Regions from separate parts of the Streptomyces sp. NPDC005808 genome, predicted to be linked through region 3. Evidence: riboswitches for the same ligand, from Rfam matches in the RefSeq annotation. Region 3 holds a riboswitch; each other region holds the start of a gene.
What was found. A riboswitch is a leader RNA that binds a small molecule or an ion and turns the genes downstream of it on or off. The one in region 3 is predicted to bind cyclic di-AMP.
Positions count from the first base shown of each region.

Region 1: another riboswitch for cyclic di-AMP. It lies ahead of ACFYPC_RS21105 (NlpC/P60 family protein); the one in region 3 lies ahead of ACFYPC_RS19045 (M23 family metallopeptidase).
Region 2: another riboswitch for cyclic di-AMP. It lies ahead of ACFYPC_RS32855 (M23 family metallopeptidase); the one in region 3 lies ahead of ACFYPC_RS19045 (M23 family metallopeptidase).

Region 1 is NZ_JBIAIK010000009.1:84,708-92,015, reverse strand. Features, by position in the region: gene ACFYPC_RS21120 (esterase/lipase family protein) at 1-565, shown strand, start outside; gene ACFYPC_RS21115 (peptidoglycan DD-metalloendopeptidase family protein) at 890-2,476, shown strand; gene pcrA (DNA helicase PcrA) at 2,729-5,224, opposite strand; cyclic di-AMP (ydaO/yuaA leader) riboswitch at 5,683-5,854, shown strand; gene ACFYPC_RS21105 (NlpC/P60 family protein) at 5,862-7,028, shown strand; gene ACFYPC_RS21100 (tellurite resistance/C4-dicarboxylate transporter family protein) at 7,182-7,308, shown strand, end outside.
Region 2 is NZ_JBIAIK010000020.1:71,395-78,702, forward strand. Features, by position in the region: gene ACFYPC_RS32840 (DNA topoisomerase (ATP-hydrolyzing) subunit A) at 1-1,054, opposite strand, end outside; gene ACFYPC_RS32845 (M16 family metallopeptidase) at 1,456-2,820, shown strand; gene ACFYPC_RS32850 (M16 family metallopeptidase) at 2,817-4,205, shown strand; cyclic di-AMP (ydaO/yuaA leader) riboswitch at 4,399-4,559, shown strand; gene ACFYPC_RS32855 (M23 family metallopeptidase) at 4,572-5,336, shown strand; gene ACFYPC_RS32860 (GntR family transcriptional regulator) at 5,535-6,230, shown strand; gene ACFYPC_RS32865 (HPr family phosphocarrier protein) at 6,380-6,661, opposite strand; gene ACFYPC_RS32870 (GNAT family N-acetyltransferase) at 6,857-7,308, shown strand, end outside.
Region 3 is NZ_JBIAIK010000008.1:16,390-23,697, forward strand. Features, by position in the region: gene lhgO (L-2-hydroxyglutarate oxidase) at 1-472, shown strand, start outside; gene trmB (tRNA (guanosine(46)-N7)-methyltransferase TrmB) at 644-1,453, shown strand; gene ACFYPC_RS19035 (PrsW family intramembrane metalloprotease) at 1,533-2,873, shown strand; gene ACFYPC_RS19040 (aldo/keto reductase) at 2,932-3,876, opposite strand; gene ACFYPC_RS19045 (M23 family metallopeptidase) at 4,045-5,076, opposite strand; cyclic di-AMP (ydaO/yuaA leader) riboswitch at 5,088-5,245, opposite strand; gene ACFYPC_RS19050 (PP2C family protein-serine/threonine phosphatase) at 5,491-6,618, opposite strand; tRNA gene ACFYPC_RS19055 (tRNA-Met) at 6,859-6,932, opposite strand; gene ACFYPC_RS19060 (alginate lyase family protein) at 6,993-7,308, opposite strand, start outside.

The DNA of each region.
Region 1 (7,308 bases), on a different contig from region 3:
CGGCAGGCAGCACATCGAGTCCCTCAACTACTCGCCCCTGACATGCGACATCCGCACCGCCGCGGAGCTGCTCGGCCGGCACATAGTGGAGATCTGCGAGCGCACGGGCCAGGACCGCGTGGACATCGTCGGGCACAGCCTCGGCGGACTGATCGCGCGTTACTACGTGCAGTGCCTCGGCGGCGACGCGCACGTGCGCACCCTCGTCACGCTCGGCACACCGCACTCGGGAACCCGCGTGGCCCCATTGATGAACGCACATCCGATCGTCCGTCAGATGCGCCCGGGCTCCGAAGTGATCGAGGAACTGCGCAGGCCGGCGCCGGGCTGCCGCACGCGTTTCGTGAGCTTCTGGAGCGACCTCGACCAGCTCATGGATCCGCTGGAGACGGCCTGCGTCAATCACCCGGACCTGCTCGCACAGAACGTACGGGTGAGCGGTGTCGGCCATCTCGCCCTGACCGTGCATCCCGCCGTCGCGACCGGCATACGGCAGGCGTTGGACACCCCGGAACAGCCGGTCCCGGCCGCCGTTCACACCAGCGGCGGCCTCACCGTCGCCTGACGCCGGTGTGCCAGTCACCCGGGAGAGAAGAGAGGGGGGAGAGGAACCGGGAGTGGGGGGAAGTGGCCCCCGACAGCCGGCCGAGAGCGGGCGAAGTGGGCCCCGACAGCCGGCCGAGAGCGAGCTGACAGCGGGCGGACAGCCGTCCAGAATCGAACGATGGTCGAACGCCAGGCCAAAGCCGTGCCCACAGTCCCCCGAAACACCGCCGAATGCCCGTTTCCTGCGACGGGGAAACCTGCGGAAGATTGTCGCGCGCGCGTACTGCCGGGTACAGTCACCGCACTGCTCTGCCAGCCCCTGTTGTCGGCGAAAGAGAAGTTGGTGAACGACCGTCCTCCGTCGGGGATTGCCACTCCCCCGGCCACGGCTTCCGATGCCGCCCCGACGCCTTACGCGTCGCACAGCGGGCAGGAAGCCCAGTACGGCGACTTCACCACGTACGACGGTTACCCCGCCACCGGTTTTGAAACGGGCTCCAACGCCGCATATGCGACCGGGCACTTCGGAACGCCGGCCTTCGAGACCGCAGCTTTCGAAACGGCGAGCTTCGCGACCGACCCCCTCTTCGGCGACATGCCGGGCGACGGCACGGGTTCGTACGACGCCACGCAGTGGAGCACCGGCGGCCACCAGACGCTGAGCACCGGCAGCCACCAGACGCTGAACTACGACCCGTACGCGGCGCAGCACCAGGCCGCCTACGACACGGGCAGCTATGAAACGACGACGTGGGCGGCCGGCTACCAGCAGCTCGCCGACGTTCCCGCGCAGCACCCCAACCCGGACGCCTCGGGCCAGTGGGACGCGAACGCCTGGCTCCATCCCGAGCAGCCGGCCGACCGGACCCAGCAGTGGAGCGCACCCACCCAGGACACGGGCGCGTACGACGCCACGCAGTGGAACACCGCCGGTGGCCACGACACATACGAACACGAACACCCGCAGCCCGAGTCCTACGAGCATCAGCATCAGTCCGAGCCCGAACCCCTCGACCAGTCGGCGACCGCGACCTTCGAGCAGGTCCAGCACGAGCAACCCGCCGCCGCGGAGGAGAAGTTCGAGGGTCCGGCCGACAGTCATGACGCAGGCGACGAGCCCGAGGCGTCGCTGCTGCTCGACGACATGGAAGAAGTGATCCTGGCCCCGCGATCCGTGTCGCGGTCCGCCGCCCGCTCCCGTCGCCGTAGCCCTGCGAAACGTTCCGCGCTGCTGACCGTGGCCGTTCCCTCAGCCTGTGTGATGGGGGTCGCGGGGATCGCCGCCGCCTCGGTGGTCAGCGTCGACGGGGACGAGACCCAGGGTCAGACGCTCAGCGCGTCTTCCGCGACCGAGGTGAAACCGTCCACCGCGAACAACAAGCTGGACACTCAGCTCGAGAGTCTCTCCGCGGGCGCCGACGACTTCGCCGACCGGGCGAGCCGCACGCAGGAACGTATCGACCTCGAAGCCGAGCAGGAAGCACAGCGCAAGAAGGCGGCGGAGGCGGCCGCGACCAAGGAGCGGCTTCGTCCGAAGTTCGCGCTGCCGGTGGCGCAGCACGGGCTCAGCGCGTACTTCGGCCAGGCGGGCGTCAACTGGATGTCGATCCACACAGGCATCGACTTCCCGGTGCCGTACGGCACGACGGTTATGGCCGCGACCGACGGGACCGTCCGGACGCAGTGGAACAGCGCCTACGGCAACATGATGATCGTGACCGCGATGGACGGCACGGAGACGTGGTACTGCCATCTCTCCAGCTACCAGGTCGCGTCCGGCACGACCGTGAAGGCCGGTGACCCGATCGCGAACTCCGGGAACTCCGGCAACTCCACCGGCCCGCACCTGCACTTCGAGGTCCGCCCTGCAGGCGGCTCGGCGATCGACCCGCTGTCATGGCTGCGCAGCCACGGCCTGGACCCGACGTAACCACCGCGTCCCCTCCTGGCCCCGGACCGACGTGACCACCAGATCCCCACCTGGCCCGTGCCCGACACAGCCACGGGATCCCCGTCCGCGCCGGACCCGACGTAACCACCAGACCCCCGCCCGGCCCAGACCCGACACAGCCACCAGGTCCCGGCCCGGCCCGGACCCAACCAAACCAACCCAAGACGTGACCGCCAGCCCCCACCCCTCGCCCCCGCGCCTACATACCTACATACCTACATACCTACATACCTACAGCTTCTCCACCGGCGCGTACCGCAGCAGCAGCCGCTTCGGCTTGGGCTCCCCGAAGTCGACCGTCGCCTCGGCGTTCGCGCCCGTGCCCTTCACCTCGACGACCGTGCCCAGGCCGAACTGGTCGTGCGTGACCCGGTCGCCGACCGCCAGCGACACCACCGGCTTCTCCGCGATCCCGCGCCGCGTCGCGAAACCGGAGGCACCCGAGGCCGCGGACCGCGAACGTGAGGCCGACAGCGAGGACGACAGTGAAGCCGCCACGCCCGACACGGGGCTCGACGAGGCGGGACCCATCGCACCCGTGCGCTTCCAGTCCAGGTGGGCGTCCGGGATCTCCTCCAGGAAGCGGGACGGCGGGTTGTACGAGGGCTGCCCCCACGCACTGCGCAGGGACGACCGCGTCAGATACAGCCGCTCCCGCGCGCGCGTGATGCCGACGTACGCGAGGCGCCGCTCCTCCTCCAGCTCCTTGGCCTGTCCCAGCGCGCGCATGTGCGGGAAGACGCCGTCCTCCATGCCCGTCAGGAACACCACGGGGAACTCGAGGCCCTTGGCGGTGTGCAGGGTCATGAGGGTGATGACGCCGTTGCCGTCCTCCTCGTCGGGGATCTGGTCGGAGTCGGCGACGAGCGCGACCCGCTCGAGGAAGGCCGAGAGCCCGCCCGGGGTCTCCCCCTCGCCGGTCTCCTGCTCGAACTCCAGGGCGACGGCGGCGAGTTCCTGAAGGTTCTCGATCCGGGTCTCGTCCTGCGGGTCGGTCGAGGCCTGCAGCTCCGCGAGGTAGCCGGTGCGTTCCAGTACCGCCTCCAGGACAGTGGCCGGACCCGCTCCCGACTCGACGATCGTCCGCAGGTCCTCCATCAGCGTGTTGAACCGCTTGACCGCGTTCGTGGAGCGGGCCGCCATCCCGTAGGCCTCGTCCACGCGTCGCAGCGCCTGCGGGAAGCTGATCTTCTCGCGCTGTGAGAGGGCGTCGATCATCGCCTCGGCGCGGTCGCCGATGCCGCGCTTGGGGACGTTGAGAATCCGGCGCAGCGGAACGGAGTCCTCCGGGTTGGACAGCACCCGCAGATACGCGAGGACGTCCCGGACCTCCTTGCGCTCGTAGAAGCGGACGCCGCCGACGACCTTGTACGGCAGGCCTACGCGGATGAAGACTTCTTCGAATACACGGGACTGGGCGTTCGTACGGTAGAAGACCGCGACATCGCCGGCCTTGGCGTCGCCCGCGTCGGTGAGACGGTCTATTTCGTCGGCGACGAACTGGGCCTCGTCGTGCTCGGTGTCGGCGACGTAGCCGGTGATGTTCGAACCCGCGCCCGCGTTCGTCCACAGGTTCTTGGGGCGGCGGGATTCGTTGCGCTCGATGACCGCGTTGGCCGCGCTGAGGATCGTCTGGGTGGAGCGGTAGTTCTGCTCCAGGAGGATCGTCGTCGCGTTCGGGTAGTCCTCCTCGAACTGGAGGATGTTGCGGATGGTGGCGCCGCGGAAGGCATAGATCGACTGGTCGGCGTCGCCCACGACGCACAGCTCGGCGGGCGGCAGGTCGTGGTCACTGGGCGGAACGTCCACGGGGTGCTCGGAGGTGCCGACGAGTTCGCGCACCAGGGCGTACTGCGCGTGGTTGGTGTCCTGGTACTCGTCCACCAGGACGTGCCGGAAGCGGCGGTGGTAGTGCTCGGCGACGTCCGGGAAGGCGCGCAGCAGGTTGACCGTCGTCATGATCAGGTCGTCGAAGTCGAGCGCGTTGGCCTCACGCAGCCGCGACTGGTACATGGCGTAGGCCTGGGCGAGGGTCTTCTCGAAGCCGTCGGTGGCCTGCGCTGCGAAGTCCTCCTCGTCGATCAGCTCGTTCTTCAGGTTCGAGATCTTGGCACTGAAGGACTTCGGCGGGAAACGCTTCGGATCGAGGTCCAGGTCACGGCAGACCAGGGCCATGAGCCGCTTGCTGTCGGCGGCGTCGTAGATCGAGAACGACGACGTGAAGCCGAGCCGCTTGCTCTCGCGGCGCAGGATCCGTACGCACGCGCTGTGGAAGGTCATCACCCACATGGCGTTGGCGCGCGGGCCGACGAGGTGCTCGACGCGCTCCTTCATCTCGCCCGCGGCCTTGTTGGTGAAGGTGATCGCGAGGATCTGGCCGGGGTGGACCTGGCGCTCGCCCAGCAGATACGCGATCCGGTGCGTGAGCACGCGGGTCTTGCCGGAACCCGCGCCGGCCACGATGAGCAGAGGGGAGCCGGAGTGCACCACGGCCGCCCGCTGGTTCTCGTTCAGCCCGTCCAGGAGCGCGGCCGCGTCCACGACGGGGCGCGGGGCGCCGTCGCGGTAGTACGCGTCCCGGCTCGGCGGCGCGTCGAAGCGGCCGCCGAACAGGTCGTCCGGAAGCGGCTCGGCCGCTCCGTCCTCGGGCGGCGGCGGGGGCTCTTCCTCATGAGCCCCCGAGGGCTTGAGGTCCGCCAGGAAGCTGTCATCAAAGAGGCTGCTCATCGCTCTCCGAGTCTAGGCGGCCCCACTGACACCCCGCCGCCACCCCGAAAACTCCACCGGAACTCGTGACGGTGCTCAGCGTCCGAGAATCTTCCGGAGCCGGCCGCCCTCCACCTTCGTGCGCCTCCACCCACCTTCGTACTCTCCAGTTCGTACCCCTCCAGAACCATGCCGTCACGTTCAGCGACCGGCCGGACCGGCACGCGCCCCGTCTCGCCGTACGGGTCCACGGCAACCCCCACCGCGAACGGCAAACCTCCGGGTTCACGTGCGCTCCCTCCACCGCTCCACGCAACTCGCCCCATACCCCTCCCAATTGACAACGGACGGCGAAGCGCATGACTAAGGTCACGAAAACGTATCGGGCATTTCGAACATCAACCTTCACAGAAGCCGCACGAGTTGGCTAGCGTGCTGATCAGGCCGCCCGACCCCCACCGGCGAACGTCGCCGGGCCGCGGTGGCCTCCGCCGAATTCGGTGTGCCCTCGTGGCAGCCGGAACCGGGGACCCACCGAACTTGGGGTGAATCGGTCCAACTGCCTTGTCGGGCAGGGACCGTAGGGCAACCCTTCCGAACCACCCGCCCGAACCCGACAGCTAACCCGGTAGGCGGATGATGGAAGGAGTCGCCTCCCTTGGCGTCGCAACGCAAATGGTTCTCGGGTTCGCGCGTGGCGGGCACGGCCCCCGCTCTCGCCACAGCGGCCCTCACGTCCGTGGCCCTGCTCTCCCAGACGGCGAACGCCACGCCCTCCGAAGAGCCCAAGCCGAGCCTCGAAGAGGTCGAGAAGAAGGTCGACGCCCTCTATCGGCAGGCCGAGTCGGCCACCGACAAGTACAACGCGGCCAAGGAGAAGACCACCAAGCAGCGCAAGAAGGTCGACACCCTCCTCGACGACGTCGCGCAGCGCGCGGAGAAGCTCAACACCGCGCGTGAGGAGCTGGGCTCGTACGCCGCGGCGCAGTACCGCACCGGGGCCGCGGCCCCCGACACCGCCTCCCTCCTGCTGGCCGACAATCCGCAGGACTACTTCGACCAGACCCAGCTGATGGACCGTCTGACAACCCGCCAGAAGGCCGCTGTCGACGACTACGTCACGGAGCAGGCCGCCGCGACCGAGGCGCGTACGGAGGCCTCCCAGAGCCTGGAGACGCTGACCACCTCGCAGAGCGCCCTGCAGGCGTCCAAGACCGACGTCCAGCAGAAGCTCGCCCAGGCGCGCGAGCTGCTTTCGCAGCTGACCGCCGAGGAGAAGGCGCGGCTCGCCGCGATCGAGGAGGAGCAGCGCAAGGCGGCCGAGCGCAAGGCGGCGGAGCTGGCGCAGCAGCAGCAGGCAGAGCAGGAAGCAGCCGACGCCGCGGCGCAGGCAGCCCAGGAGTCGCCCTCGAGCGCACCTGCCGGCACCCCCGGCTCGGCCACCACCACCGCCGACGCCGCGTACGCGACGAAGGCGGCCAAGGCCCTCACGTTCGCCCGCGCCCAGGTCGGCAAGCCGTACGTGTGGGGCGCCACAGGCCCCGGCTCGTACGACTGCTCGGGCCTCACCCAGGCCGCCTGGAAAGCCGCCGGCGTCACCCTCCCGCGCGTCACCTACGACCAGGTGACGGCCGGCACGACCGTCCCTCTCTCCGCCGCTCAGCCCGGGGACCTGGTCTTCTTCTACGGCGACGTGAGCCACGTGGGCCTCTACATAGGCAACGGAATGATGATCCACGCCCCGAAGCCGGGTGCGTACGTCCGCGAGGAGTCGATCTTCTACGACGGTGAGTCGGCCATCCACAGCGTGGTACGGCCCGCGTAACGCCTCGCCCGCGCGCCACCTTCCGGACACCTTCCGCGGGGCACGCACGCGTGGAGCACGAAAACGTGCTCCACGCGTGCGTGCCCCGCGTTTTCATCCCCGCACGCGCGTGCCCCGCGGGCAACCCGCCCGAAGCTCCTTAGCATCGGGCGCATGCCAGCCATCTCCCAGCTCCGCGCCTGGTGGGCCGGGCGGCCGCCCGCCGCCGGTGCCGCCGTCATGGGGACCGGCATCATCTCGCTCGGCTTGCATCTGACCGGCTACGAGACGCTGTCCCGTG
Region 2 (7,308 bases), on a different contig from region 3:
CGTCCACCAGCGCCACGTTGTTGATACCGAAGGACTCCTCCATCGGCGTCAGCTTGTAGAGCTGCTCCAGGACCGCCTCCGGCACGAAGCCGTTCTTGACCTCGATGACCAGACGCAGACCGTGCATGCGGTCCGTGAGGTCCTTCACATCGGCGATGCCCTGCAGCTTCTTCGCGCCGACCAGGTCCTTGATCTTGGCGATCACCTTCTCCGGGCCGACGGTGAAGGGCAGTTCGGTGACGACGAGGCCCTTGCGCCGGGCCGTCACGTCCTCCACCGACACCGTGGCACGGATCTTGAAGGTGCCGCGGCCGTTCTCGTAGGCGTCCCTGATCCCGGAGAGGCCGACGATCCGGCCGCCGGTGGGCAGGTCTGGGCCCGGCACGTACTTCATCAGCGTGTCCAGGTCGGCGCCCGGGTGTCGGATCAGGTGACGGGCGGCCGCGATGACCTCGCCGAGGTTGTGCGGCGCCATGTTCGTGGCCATGCCGACGGCGATTCCCGACGCGCCGTTGACCAGGAGGTTCGGGTACGCCGCCGGGAGGACGCCCGGTTCCTGCTCCTGGCCGTCGTAGTTCGGCGAGAAGTCGACCGTGTCCTCTTCGATGGACTCGGTCATGAGTGACGTGGCGTCCGCCATCCGGCACTCGGTGTAACGCATGGCGGCCGGCGGGTCGTCGTTGCCGAGCGAACCGAAGTTGCCGTGGCCGTCGACCAGCGGCAGGCGCATCGAGAAGGGCTGGGCCAGGCGCACCAGAGCGTCGTAGATCGACGCGTCGCCGTGCGGGTGGAGCTTACCCATGACTTCGCCGACGACGCGGGCGCACTTCACATAGCCGCGGTCGGGGCGCAGGCCCATCTCGTTCATCTGGTAGACGATGCGTCGGTGCACCGGCTTGAGGCCGTCGCGGGCGTCCGGCAGGGCTCGGGAATAGATGACCGAGTACGCGTACTCGAGGAAGGAGCCCTGCATCTCGTCGACGACGTCGATGTCGAGGATGCGCTCCTCGAAGTCGTCGGGCGGTGGCGGGGTCTTCGTGCTGCGGCGGGCCATCGCTGCTGCGGCTCCTTCACAGTCTCTGCCGGGGCATGAACGGGTTCTGACGCGCACCATTGTGGACCGCCCCACTGACAACGCGGACCACGACCCGTCTGTTGAGGGCCTTTGCGGGCCGTTCAGAGAGGCCTGCGCCGCGTCCGGATCGGGTTCCTGGCGGTGCTGGGGCGGTACGCGTTCACCGCTCTTCTCCTGCGGGACTCAACGCTGTCCTCATGCGAGACGCACCGCTCTTCTCCTACGGGAGCCACCGCTGTCCCCCTACGAGATCCGTACGCCGATTCTCGCTCTCGGCGTACGAGGTGCGGGAACTTCGCCAGCTGTCCGCACGCTTGCATACAGTGGCAGGACCGACAGGAAATCCGTAGTTTTCCGCGATCGAAGGGACGTACATGCCCATGGGTCACACGGCCACAGCTGAGGCAGGCTCCGGCGGGCTGACAGCGACCGAGCACCGCCTGGCCAACGGCCTGCGCGTGGTGCTCTCCGAGGACCACCTGACCCCGGTCGCCGCGGTGTGCCTCTGGTACGACGTCGGCTCACGCCACGAGGTCAAGGGGCGTACCGGCCTCGCCCACCTCTTCGAGCACCTGATGTTCCAGGGCTCGGGCCAGGTGAAGGGCAACGGCCACTTCGAGCTGGTCCAGGGAGCCGGTGGTTCGCTGAACGGCACCACCAGCTTCGAGCGCACCAACTACTTCGAGACCATGCCCACGCACCAGCTGGAGCTCGCCCTCTGGCTGGAGGCCGACCGCATGGGCTCGCTGCTCGCCGCGCTCGACGAGGAGTCCATGGAGAACCAGCGGGACGTCGTCAAGAACGAGCGGCGCCAGCGCTACGACAACGTCCCCTACGGGACCGCGTTCGAGAAGCTGACCGCGCTCGCCTATCCCGAGGGTCACCCGTACCACCACACGCCGATCGGGTCGATGGCCGACCTGGACGCGGCCACCCTGGAGGACGCCCGCGCGTTCTTCCGCACCTACTACGCGCCCAACAACGCGGTGCTGTCGGTCGTCGGGGACATCGACCCCCAGGAGACCCTCGCCTGGATCGAGAAGTACTTCGGCTCGATCGCCGGGCACGACGGCAAGCCCGCACCGCGTGACGGCGCGCTGCCCGACACCATCGGCGAGGAACTGCGCGAGGTCCTCGAGGAGGAGGTCCCCTCACGCGCGTTGATGGCCGCCTACCGGCTCCCGGAGGACGGCACGCGCGCGAGTGACGCCGCCGACCTGGCGCTCACGGTCCTCGGCGGCGGCGAGTCGTCCCGGCTCTACAACCGGCTCGTACGCCGCGACCGCAGCGCCGTCGCGGCCGGGTTCGGCCTGCTGCGGCTCGCCGGAGCCCCCTCCCTGGGATGGCTCGACGTGAAGACGTCCGGCGATGTGGAGATCCCCGTCATCGAGGCCGCCGTGGACGAGGAGCTCGCCCGGTTCGCCGAGGAGGGGCCCACGGCCGAGGAAATGGAGCGCGCCCAGGCCCAGTTGGAGCGCGAGTGGCTGGACCGGCTCGGCACGGTCGCCGGCCGCGCCGACGAACTGTGCCGGTACGCCGTCCTGTTCGGCGACCCGCAGCTCGCCCTGACCGCCGTACAGCGCGTCCTCGACATCACCGCCGAGGAGGTCCAGGAGGTCGCCAAGTCCCGCCTGCGCCCCGACAACCGCGCGGTGCTCGTCTACGAACCGATCGCCGCTGAAGACGCCGAAGACGCCGAAGACGCCGAAGCCGCTGAAGACACCGACGAGGAGGCGGCGAAGTGACCGAGCTCGCCACCATGGAGTTCCACCCCCAGCCGCAGGCCGGCGAGGCCAGGCCGTGGGCCTTTCCCGCACCCGACCGGGGCACTCTGGGCAACGGCCTGACTCTGCTGCGCTGCCACCGCCCCGGCCAGCAGGTAGTCGCCGTGGAGGTGCTGCTCGCCGCGCCGCTGGACGCCGAGCCCGCGGGCCTCGACGGTATCGCCACGATCATGGCGCGGGCCTTCTCCGAAGGCACCGACAAGCTCTCCGCCGAGGAGTTCGCCGCCGAACTGGAGCGCTGCGGCGCCACGCTCGACGCGTACGCCGACCACCCCGGCGTACGCCTGTCGCTCGAAGTCCCCGTATCGCGCCTCCCCAAGGCCCTCGATCTGCTCGCCGACGCCCTGAGGGCACCGGCGTTCGCGGACAGCGAGGTCGAGCGGCTGGTGCGCAACCGGCTGGACGAGATCCCGCACGAGACCGCCAACCCGGCCCGCCGCGCCGCGAAGGAGCTCTCCAAGGAGCTGTTCCCGGCCACATCGCGCATGTCGCGCCCGAGGCAGGGCACCGAGGAGACGGTCACGGGAATCGACTCGGTGGCCGTACGCGCCTTCTACGAGAAGCACGTACGCCCCGCCACGGCCACCGCGGTGATCGTCGGCGACCTCACCGGAGTCGACCTCGACGCGCTGCTCGCCGACACGCTCGGCGCGTGGACCGGCTCGTCCGCCGATCCGCTCCCGGTGCCGCCTGTGACTGCCGACGACACCGGCCGGGTCGTCATCGTGGACCGCCCGGGCGCCGTCCAGACGCAGTTGCTCATCGGCCGTGTCGGCGCCGACCGGCACGACCGCGTGTGGCCCGCCCAGGTGCTCGGCACGTACTGCCTCGGCGGCACCCTCACCTCGCGCCTGGACCGCGTCCTGCGCGAGGAAAAGGGTTACACCTACGGTGTGCGGGCGTTCGGCCAGGTGCTGCGCTCAGCGCCGGACGGTACGGGCATCGCGATGCTCGCCATCAGCGGCTCCGTGGACACCCCGAACACCGGCCCGGCGCTCGACGACCTCTGGAAGGTGCTGCGGACCCTGGCCGCAGAGGGCCTGACGGACGCCGAGCGCGATGTCGCCGTACAGAACCTGGTGGGGGTGGCGCCCCTCAAGTTCGAGACGGCGGCGGCCGTCGCGGGCACGCTGGCCGACCAGGTCGAGCAGCACCTGCCGGACGACTACCAGGCGACGTTGTACCGGCAGCTCGCCGCGACCGGCACGGTGGAGGCCACCGCGGCCGCCGTGAGCGCCTTCCCGGTGGACCGTCTGGTGACCGTCCTGGTGGGCGACGCCGCGCAGATCGAGGAGCCCGTCAAGGCTCTCGGAATCGGTGAAGTGAGCGTCGTTCCGGCGGAGTAGGACAGCAGCTCCTCATGGGGGCCCAGGAGACCATCGAGTCTCCTGGGCCCCCATTTGTCCGTATTGATAGGGAGGTTGCCTGTCTGCCCTGTGGCATGCGCTACAAAAGGCGTGATCCGTTTGTTGATTGAAAGATGTCCCGTTTAGCGTCGGTCCGGCTGTTCGTCAGTCAGTGCGCCGCACCCGCGGCACCGGACAGCCATCGCTTAGTCCCCGTACGGCGCGAGCCAGGGGAGCCGGGGACCCACACGCAGTCCCTGGGGTGAATCGGACGCCCTCTCCGGAGGCTGTCCGTAGGAGACCTTCCTGCTCCGAACCCGTCAGCTAACCCGGTAGGCGAGAGGGAAGGAAAGGATCAGCCCCTACATGGCGTTCACCTGTGGCACAGGCAGGCATCGTCGCCCGAGCCGCGTGAAGCGCACGACCACGAACGCCATCGGCGTCGCGGCGCTCACCACGACCGGTGTCCTCGGCACCCTCGCTGCCCCGGCACTCGCCGCGGACAACTCCGTCGAGCAGACAGGCCTGACCCAGGCCGTCGAGATCGGCGACACGATCGCCGACCAGATCGACGCGCAGGCCGCCGCCCAGCAGCAGGCCGCCGACGAGGCCGCCGCACAGAAGAAGGCCGTGGCGGCCGCCAAGAAGAAGGCCGCCGCGAAGGCCAAGGAGGAGCGCGAGGCCAAGGAGCGCGCCGCCCGTGCGGCCGAGCGCAAGCGACTCAACACCTTCGTCGTGCCGATCACCGGCTCGTACATCTCCACCGGCTACCAGACCGGCGGCAGCCTCTGGTCGTCCGGCAGCCACACCGGCGTCGACTTCCACGCCGCGTCCGGGACCTCGGTCCACGCGGTCGGCTCCGGAACGGTCGTCACGGCCGGCTGGGGCGGCGCCTACGGCAACCAGATCGTCCTCAAGATGAACGACGGCACCTACACGATGTACGGCCACCTGTCGTCCATCGGTGTCTCCGTGGGCCAGACGGTCACCCCGGGGCAGCAGATAGGCCTCTCCGGGGCCACCGGCAACACCACCGGGCCGCACCTCCACTTCGAGGCCCGCACAACAGCCGAGTACGGCTCGGACATCGACCCCGTCGCCTACCTTCGCTCGCACGGTGTGAACGTCTGACCTCTCGCCCACGTACTTCACAAGGTCTCGGCTCGACGGAGCCGGGGCCTTGTCGTTTCGAACCGTTTCGGAAGACCGGCTGTCCAAAAAATATCCATGGATTCCGGTCCCCCGTCGGAAATTCCGAGTCTCTGCAATAGAGTCACTGAACAAGCGCCAATCGACGGCGTTTCACGGGGATTAAAGCGGAGGTCCGGTATGCGTGTTCCTGCGCACTCGGTATGCACAGCGATCCGCGACGACATCGTCGCGGGTGTCTACGAACGTGGCAGCCGGCTCACCGAGGAACTGCTGGCGCGCCGCTACGGCGTCTCGCGCGTCCCCGTCCGCGAGGCTCTGCGCACGCTGGAGGCCGAGGGCTTCGTGGTCACCCGGCGGCACGCGGGCGCGTGTGTCGCGGAGCCGACCGAGCAGGAGGCCGCGGACCTCCTGGAGATGCGCATGCTGCTGGAGCCGCTGGGCGCCGCACGGGCCGCGCAACGCCGTACCGAGGCGCACCTCAAGGTGCTCCGAGGCCTGGTCAGGCTCGGTCAGGAGCGGGCACGGAGGGGCAACAGCGAGGATCTGCGCTCGCTGGGCGGCTGGTTCCACGAGACCCTCGCGCAGGCCTCCGGCAGCCCCGCGCTGACCTCCACGCTGGCCCAGCTGCGGCACAAGATCGCCTGGATGTACACGGTCGAGGCGCCGGCCAACCCGGCGGAGTCCTGGGCGGAGCACGGCGGGATCGTGGACGCCGTCGCGCGCGGAGACAGCGAGCGGGCGCGGGCGGTCACCGCCCTGCACACCGAACGAGCGACGGCCGCACACCGCCTCCGCTTTCCCGGCGGAGCCGATCGCCCGGACCGCGTGAGGACTTCGCAACATCCCGTAAACATGACAGGCCTGCGGCATTAACAAGAGCGCCGTATACAAAGAGAAGTAATTCGCGGGAGATTATTCATGCTGCCCGCACAATGGAAATGCGAAGGGCCCACCCGATAATTCGGGCGGGCCCTTGCGGGTGTTTTGGAGTGATGAAAAGCGCCATCGAGCGCCACTCACCCTCAGACGGTCTCGGGAAGCTCCTCGAGTCCCTCGGAGACCAGCTTGGCCAGACGGTCGAGCGCGGCGTCCGCGCCCTCGGCGTCGGAGGCGAGCACGATCTCCTCGCCCCCCTGGGCGCCCAGGCCGAGGACCGCGAGCATGGAGGCCGCGTTGGCCGGGTTCCCGTCCGCCTTGGCGATCGTCACGGGGACGCCGGAGGCCGTGACGGCCCGGACGAAGATGGAGGCGGGGCGGGCGTGGAGGCCCTCGGCCCAGCCGACGTTGACGTGGCGCTCAGCCATGTGATGCTGCCCTTCAGGTGGCTCAGGTTGTCTAGACCAGTGTTCCATATGGTGAAGCATGCCGGGAGCGGGTCAGAGGGTGACAAACCCTTGCTCCCGTCCCGGATCCGGCGCCGGATCCCGGCCTGGATCCGGCTTCGGTTCCCCCAAGACTGCCTCGCGCCGTTGTCGTACGCGAGCCGTACTCTGGGGCGCATGCAGACCTCGTCGGACCGGCACGAGTACCCCTCCCACTGGGAGGCGGACGTGGTGCTGCGCGACGGCGGGACCGCACGGATCCGACCCATCACCGTCGACGACGCCGAGCGCCTGGTCAGCTTCTACGAGCAGGTCTCCGACGAGTCGAAGTACTACCGCTTCTTCGCGCCGTATCCGCGTCTGTCCGCAAAGGACGTCCGCCGCTTCACCCACCACGACTTCGTGGACCGGGTAGGACTCGCGGCCACGGTGGGCGGCGATTTCATCGCCACCGTCCGCTACGACCGGATCAACGCCGACGGCCGGCCGGCCTCCGCTCCCGCCGACGAGGCCGAGGTCGCCTTCCTCGTCCAGGACGCCCACCAGGGACGCGGCGTCGCCTCCGCCCTCCTCGAACACATTGCCGCCGTGGCCCGCGAGCGGGGCATCCGGCGGTTCGCCGCGGAGGT
Region 3 (7,308 bases):
GCCCGACCCGGCGTTCCCGTTCCTCGGGGTGCATCTCACCCGGGGGATCGACGGAGGCGTGCACATCGGTCCCAACGCGGTGCCCGCGCTCGCCCGGGAGGGATACGGATGGGGTGTCGTACGTCCTTTCGAGCTGGGCGCGACGCTGGCGTGGCCCGGGGCCTGGCGGATAGCGCGGCGGCACTGGCGGTACGGGGTGGGGGAGCTTCGCCGATCGGTGTCGAAGCGGGCGTTCACGGCGGCCGTGCGGCGGCTGTTGCCCGCGGTGACCGAGGACGACCTCGTGGCCGCCCGTGCGGGCGTCCGGGCGCAGGCGGTGCTCCGTGACGGGACCCTGGTGGACGACTTCCTGATCCGGGAGGGTCCCCGGACGGTGCATGTGCTGAACGCGCCGTCGCCCGCGGCCACGGCTTCGCTGCCGATCGGGCGGGAGGTTGCCCGGCGGGCGCTGGGGGCGCTGGCGGGGGCTTGAGGGCCCGCGGCGGAGCCGCTCATGGATGCAGCTCGCCCCCTCCGCCCCTACCCATCCCTTGCTCCTGGGGGCGCTCCTGGGGGCTGCGCCCCCGGACCCCCGCATCGCGCTGAACGCGCTCGTCCTCAAGCGCCGGACGGGCTGAACAGCCCCATCCCAGGCCCCCGTAAAATGAACCCCACTGTGTCTGAGCCCAACGCCTCCCCCCAAGCCCCCCGCCCCAAGGGCGAGCCCCGTTTCCCCGACGGGCCGATGCCCGATCCCGCCGGGTCGCACTTCGAGCGGCGGATCCGGAGTTTTCAGCCGCGGCGGAGCCGGGTGACGGTCGGGCAGGCGGACGCGTTGCAGCGGCTGTGGCCCAAGTGGGGTCTGGACATCGACGGGCAGCGCACGCTGGACCTCGCGGAGCTGTTCGGCGGCGAGCTTCCCGTCGTACTCGAGATCGGGTTCGGGATGGGCGAGGCCACCGCGCAGATGGCGGCCGAGGACCCGGAGACCGGGATTCTGGCGGTCGACGTCCACACACCCGGCCAGGGCAACCTGCTCAATCTCGCGGACCGGAACGGGCTGTCCAACATCCGGGTGGCCAACGGCGACGCGATCATCCTGCTCAGGGAGATGCTCACGCCGGACTCCCTGAGCGGCCTGCGCGTGTACTTCCCCGACCCCTGGCCCAAGAAGCGGCACCACAAGCGGCGGCTGATCCAGCCGGAGTTCCTCAGCCTCGCCGCGACCCGCCTCCGGCCGGGCGCCGTCGTCCACTGCGCGACCGACTGGGAACCGTATGCCGAACAGATGCTCGAAGTGCTGAGCGCGCACCCCGAGTTCGAGAACACCCGGCCCGACGGCGGTTACGCGCCACGTCCGGACTTCCGGCCGCTGACCCGTTTCGAGGGGCAGGGACTGGACAAGGGTCATGTCGTGAACGACCTGCTGTTCCGGCGCGTACAGCACCGGGACCAGCAATCCGTCGGCGACTGACCCCCGAAGACGGCACCGGCCACCACACCGGACACCGCACCGTCGCGGGCAGCGCCCCTCCCTCGTTAGGGTCGATGCCGTGGCCACCAGCCCTCCGTACCCGACGCACCCCGCCGGCCCCTCCGACGCTGCACCGCGGCGGCCTGCGCACTGGTGGCGGAGAAGGTGGGTGCGCTACGGCGCGCTGGGCACTTTGCTCGCGATATCAGGACTGGTGATCCTGGCCCTCGTCCGCCAGCAGACCGGCACCGAGGGCTTCCTGGTGGGCCTCGGTCTCGCCGTGCTCCCCGTCCCGCTCCTCGTCGCCGTGTTCCGCTGGCTGGACCGCGTCGACCCGGGCCCCTGGCGGAACCTGCTGTTCGCCTTCGCGTGGGGGGCCTGCGCGGCCGCGCTCATAGCGATCGTCGCCAACAGTTTCGCGACGAGATGGATAGCGACGGCCACCGCCGACCCGACCAACGCCGACACCCTCGGCGCGACCGTCATAGCGCCCATCGTGGAGGAGTCCGCGAAGGCGGCGGCCGTACTGCTCGTCTTCCTCTTCCGCAGGCGGGACTTCACCGGGATCGTCGACGGGGTCGTCATAGCCGGGGTCACCGCCACCGGCTTCGCCTTCACCGAGAACATCCTCTACCTCGGCACCGCCTTCGGCACCGACCAGCTCAACGGCGACAGCGGGCTCATGTCGGTCACCGCCGCCACCTTCTTCGTCCGCGTGGTGATGTCGCCCTTCGCGCACCCGCTCTTCACGATCCTGACCGGCATCGGCTTCGGCGCCGCGGCCCTGTCCGCCGAACGCCACCACGGACGCCGCGTCCTGCTGCCACTCGCCGGGCTCCTGCTCGCCATGGGCATGCACGCCATGTGGAACGGCTCGTCGAGCTTCGGGGAGTTCGGTTTCTTCGCGGTGTACGCCACGTTCATGGTGCCCGCGTTCGCCCTGCTGACCGGGCTGATCATCTGGACCCGGCAGCGGGAACTGCGCACCGTGCGTGCGGAACTCCCCGCGTACGCCGCCGCCGGCTGGCTGTCCGCGCCCGAGCCGTACGCGCTCGGCTCGATGCAGGCGCGCCGGATCGCCCGCAGGTACGCCGCCCGCCATCTCGGCAAGGCTGCCGCCCGCTCCGTCGCCGAGTACGAGGCGTACGCGACCTCGCTGGCGTTCCTGCGGCACCGGGGCCGCGACGGCCGCGCGGGCGCCGACTTCGTCGTACGGGAGCGCGAGTTGCTCCACGAGCTGTGGCGCCGCCGCGAGTTCGCCCGCCCGGCCCTGGCCTACGCGGCTCGGGCGGCGGCGCCGGTTCCGGCGGTCCCGCCGCCGTGGAGCACGTACGGGTACGCGCCCGAGCACAGCGAGCCCTACTGGCAGCCCTACGGGACCGCGACGCCGTATCCCGCGTACAACCCGTACCGCTCGTAATACGTGCTCGAAGTGTGTCTGGTCGAGGAGCAGTCTCGTGGCACGTGTCCGGCAGCGGTTACGCCGAGGCCTCCGTCAGCCTGCCCAGCTCCACGTCCGTGAGGACCAGGTCCGCCACTCCGAGCAGCGCCGGAAGCTGCTCCACACTCCGCGCGGAGGCGATCGGCGCCGCGACCGTCGGCTGGGCGGCGAGCCACGCCAGCGCGACCGTGGCGACCGGCACGTCGTGGGCCTGGGCCACCTCGTCGAGGGCTGCCAGCACGCGCGGGCCCCGCTCGGTCGCCAGGTGCTTGGCCGCGCCCGCCGCACGCGGCGAGTCGACGGTCGTACCCGGACGGTACTTGCCGGTGAGGAAGCCGGAGGCGAGGCCGTAGTACGGGACGGCCGCCAGGCCCGAGCGGGAGGCGATGTCACGCAGCGGACCCTCGTAGGTGTCGCGCGAGACCAGGTTGTACTCCGGCTGGAGGGCGACATAGCGGGCGAGGCCCTCGCGGTCGGAGAGGTCCAGGGACTCCTGGAGCCGCTCGGGCGAGATGTTGGACGCCGCGATGTTGCGCACCTTGCCGGCCTTCACCAGCTCGTCGAGCGCGCCGATGATCTCCTCGACCGGCACCTCGGGCTTGTCGAAGTGCGTGTAGTAGAGGTCGATGTAGTCGGTGTCCAGACGGCGCAGCGACGCCTCCGCCGCGGCCTTGATGTTGGCGCCGGACAGCCCCGGGTAGTCGGGGTGCTGGCTGACCTTGGTGGCGATCACGATGTCGGAGCGGTTGCCGCGCGCCTTGACCCACTTGCCGATGATGGTCTCGGACTCACCGCCCTTGTTGCCCTCGGCCCACGCGGAGTACGAGTCGGCGGAGTCGAGGAAGTTGCCGCCGGCGGCCGCGTACGCGTCGAGCACGGCGAAGGACTGGGCCTCGTCGGCGGTCCAGCCCCACACGTTGCCACCGAGGGCGAGCGGGAAGACCTCGAGGTCGGACGAACCAAGCTTGCGAAGAGATGTCATACCGCAGAGCAACGCCCCGAGCGGATGACTGTATTCCGCACGTATCCGACCGGCGGCCGGCAGACCGGCAGACCGGCAGCCCTGACGTCGGGGGGATGATGTCAGGGCTGCCGGGGATCAGGGAACAACGTAACCGCGCACCTGCGCACCTGCGCGGAAACGTACAGGTCAGGGATTGAGCCCCTTGCTCTGCAGCCAGGCCATCGGGTCGATCCCGGTTCCGGCGCCGCCGGGGTGCACCTCGAGGTGCAGATGCGCACCGGTCACATTGCCCGTCGCGCCCACGCGCCCGATGACGTCACCGGTGGCGACCTTCTGCCCGACGCTGACGCTGATGGACGACTGGTGGGCGAACCAGAGCTCGGTGCCGTCGTCGAGCGTGAGCACCGTCTTGTAGCCGTACGACCCGTCCCAGCCGGCCGCGGTGATGGTGCCGCTGTGGACCGCCTTGATCAGCGTGCCGGTGGGCGCGGCGAAGTCGAGGCCGGTGTGGTAGCCGGAGGACCACAGTGCGCCGGCCTGACCGAAGGTCGAGGTGATGGTGTACGAGGAGGTCGGCAGCGTGTAGCTCTTGGCGAGCTCGGCGAGGCGCTCGGCCTCCGCCTTGGCCGCGGCCTCCTCCTCCGCCGCCTTCTTCGCGGCGGCTTCCTTGGCCGCGGCCGCCTTCTGCTCCTCGGCGGCGGCGTCGGCGGCCTTCTTCACGGCGGCGGCCTGGGCGGCCTGCTGGGCCGCGGTGTCGGCCTGGTCCTTCTGGACCTCGGCCTGCTGCATGATGCGGGAGCGCAGGACCTCGCCGGCGTCCGTGGCGCCCTGCTCGGTGTCGGCGGTCGTGAGGCCGGCACTGGTGAGCGGGGTGGTGGAGCCCTGGGCCACGTCGGCGGAGCTGTCGTCCGAGAGGATCGAGCCCACGGACGGCAGATCGGGCACCGAGATCGACACCGGCGGCTTGCCGGGCGCCGCGGTGGCCATGCCGCCCGCGCCGACGGCGGCTATGACGCCGACGCCCAGAACGGTGGAGCTGCGAGCGAGTCCGCCGCCTCCGCGCTGTTTGGAGACGCGGTGCCGGCCGCGGATGGGACGGAGGGATTCCTCGGTGGGATTCCACTCCTCCCGGGGGCCCTCGTCGTCTGTGCCGAACCCGAAGGTGTGCGTTTGGTTCGGCGGGTACGAGGGTGCCTGGGCAGGCGGGTTTGACGCCACGTGGGCGTGCTCCTTTCCTTCCTTCTCGCCTACCGGGTTAGCTGACGGGTTCGGAGCAGGAAGGTCTCCTACGCGCGTCAACCGCTGGTGTTCCCACCGCGGAAGACGCTCGATTCACCCCAAGTTGGTGGTTCCCCGGTTCCCTTGCGGGATTCGGCGCGTGCGCACGGAGCCGACTCTTGTGACGGCTGTGACTACCGCGCTGCGTTATCGAACGTTAATAGACGCGGACCCCGGATTCCAAGCCGTTCTGACTGATCATTAACGCTTCTGGCCAGGACTTACAGGTCATCACCGCCGTAAAACGGGCGAGTTGACCACACCTTCTCGGTCACAGGATTTCTGACGGTGCATCAGATGTTATGCGGAAAGGCGCGATCCGATCACCCCTGGTGACAACGTGATCGAGGGCTTTCACGGACGCCGTACGGCAAGCAGCGCCATGTCGTCCGTCGTGCCGCCGCCGGAGTGCCGGCGGACCTCCCAGGCGAGGGTGGTCAGCAGCGCCTCGGGCGCGGGGAAGGTCCGTCCGGCGAGGCTCGCCGCGGGATCGTAGAAGCGTCCGCGTTCGTCGCGGGCCTCGGACAGCCCGTCCGTGTGGAGGAGCAGCATGGCCCCCCGCGGGAACTCCGTCTCCTGCGCACGGTCGGGCCACATGCCCAACTCGCCCATTCCGAGGGGCAGTGCGGGATCCTCGGCGTCGAGCGTGACGAGCATGCCGTCCGTGTGCAGGAGCAGCGGCGGGGGATGGCCGCGGTTGACGATCCGTACGACCTCCTCGCCGTGCGGGATCTCCGCCAGTACCGCCGTGGTGAACCCCTCGAAGGCGTCGAGGCTCTCGCGCCGGGTGCCCTCGCGTGCCATGGCCCGCTCCAGGCGTCCCGCGACCCCCTCCAGCGTCGCCTCCTGCTCGGCCGCCTCCCGGAACGCCCCGATGACGACGGCGACGGCGGCCACCGCACCCATACCCTTGCCCCGTACGTCGCCCACGACCAGGCGTACGCCGTACGGGGAGTCCTGCACCGCGTACAGGTCACCGCCGATGAACGCGTCCTCCTGCGCCGCCTCGTACCGCGCCGCGACATCGAGCCGCCCGATCCGCTCCTCGGGCTGCGGCAGTACGGCGCGCTGGGCGGCCTCGGCGATCTCCCGGACGGAGGCGAGCCGCGCGTTGCCGCGCCGGACGAGGACGTTGATGAGGGCGGCCAGGCCGGCGGCCGTCGCCACGGTGACCACCTCGGTGACCGCCTCGGCCTGCAGGACCACCCCGAGCTCTGTCTGGACCGCGACGACCCCCACAACGGCCAGGGCTCCGGTCAGTACGGTGCCGCGCAGCGAGTAGAGGGGCGCCGCCACGAGGGCGGCGGCCGTGAAGAGGGGAGCGCCGTAGAAGTCCTTCGGCGTGAAGTACTCGTAGAGGATTCCGGCGACGATGAGCAGCGCGGGGAGCACCCGGACGAACCTCTGGGTGTACGAGATGGTCCGCCCGGCCGTGTCCGCCGCTCCGGGCGGCGCCGCGTCCCCCAGCCCGGGATCGGGCACGGGGTCTCCCGGCAACCGCCCACCGGACCGGTCGGGCGGCGGGTGGTGCGACGCGCCAGGGCCATGCCCGTCGTACGGATCCCCCGCCCGCTGCTCGCCTGCTTGCTGCCCCACCCGTCCAGGTTTCCCGCAGCGGGGCCGGGGGGCGACCGGTGTGGGCCGACCGAGGGATGCCGACGCGCACCCGAAAACACCAAGGGCCGGAACTCGTGAATCCGAGTTCCGGCCCTTGGCCTTCAGTAGCGGGGACAGGATTTGAACCTGCGACCTCTGGGTTATGAGCCCAGCGAGCTACCGAGCTGCTCCACCCCGCGCCGTTGAACTCAACTATACGCCATCCGCGGGACCCCCAGCACCAGCGTTGATGCCGTCCCTCAGGCGGCCGGGTTCCCGGCGTGCGTGAGGGTTTCCCAGGACACGAACAGATCGTCCGTGCCGGCCGGCCGCGTCTGCTCGGCCAGCCGGTGGGCGGCCGGGACGCGCACGTCGAGCCGGTCCTCCAGATGGTTGAGCGCGACCTCCAGGTCGGGCCCCATGTTCCGGTCGACCCGCCCGCCGCACAGCCACGCGGGCGCCGTCTCCCCCATCTGGTACCTGGAGTGGAAGTCGAGCGCTGCCTTCAGCCGGTCCTCGACACCGCGGTAGAGGTCGACGCCCTGATGCCAGGCGGTCTCGGCGATGTGCGCGGTG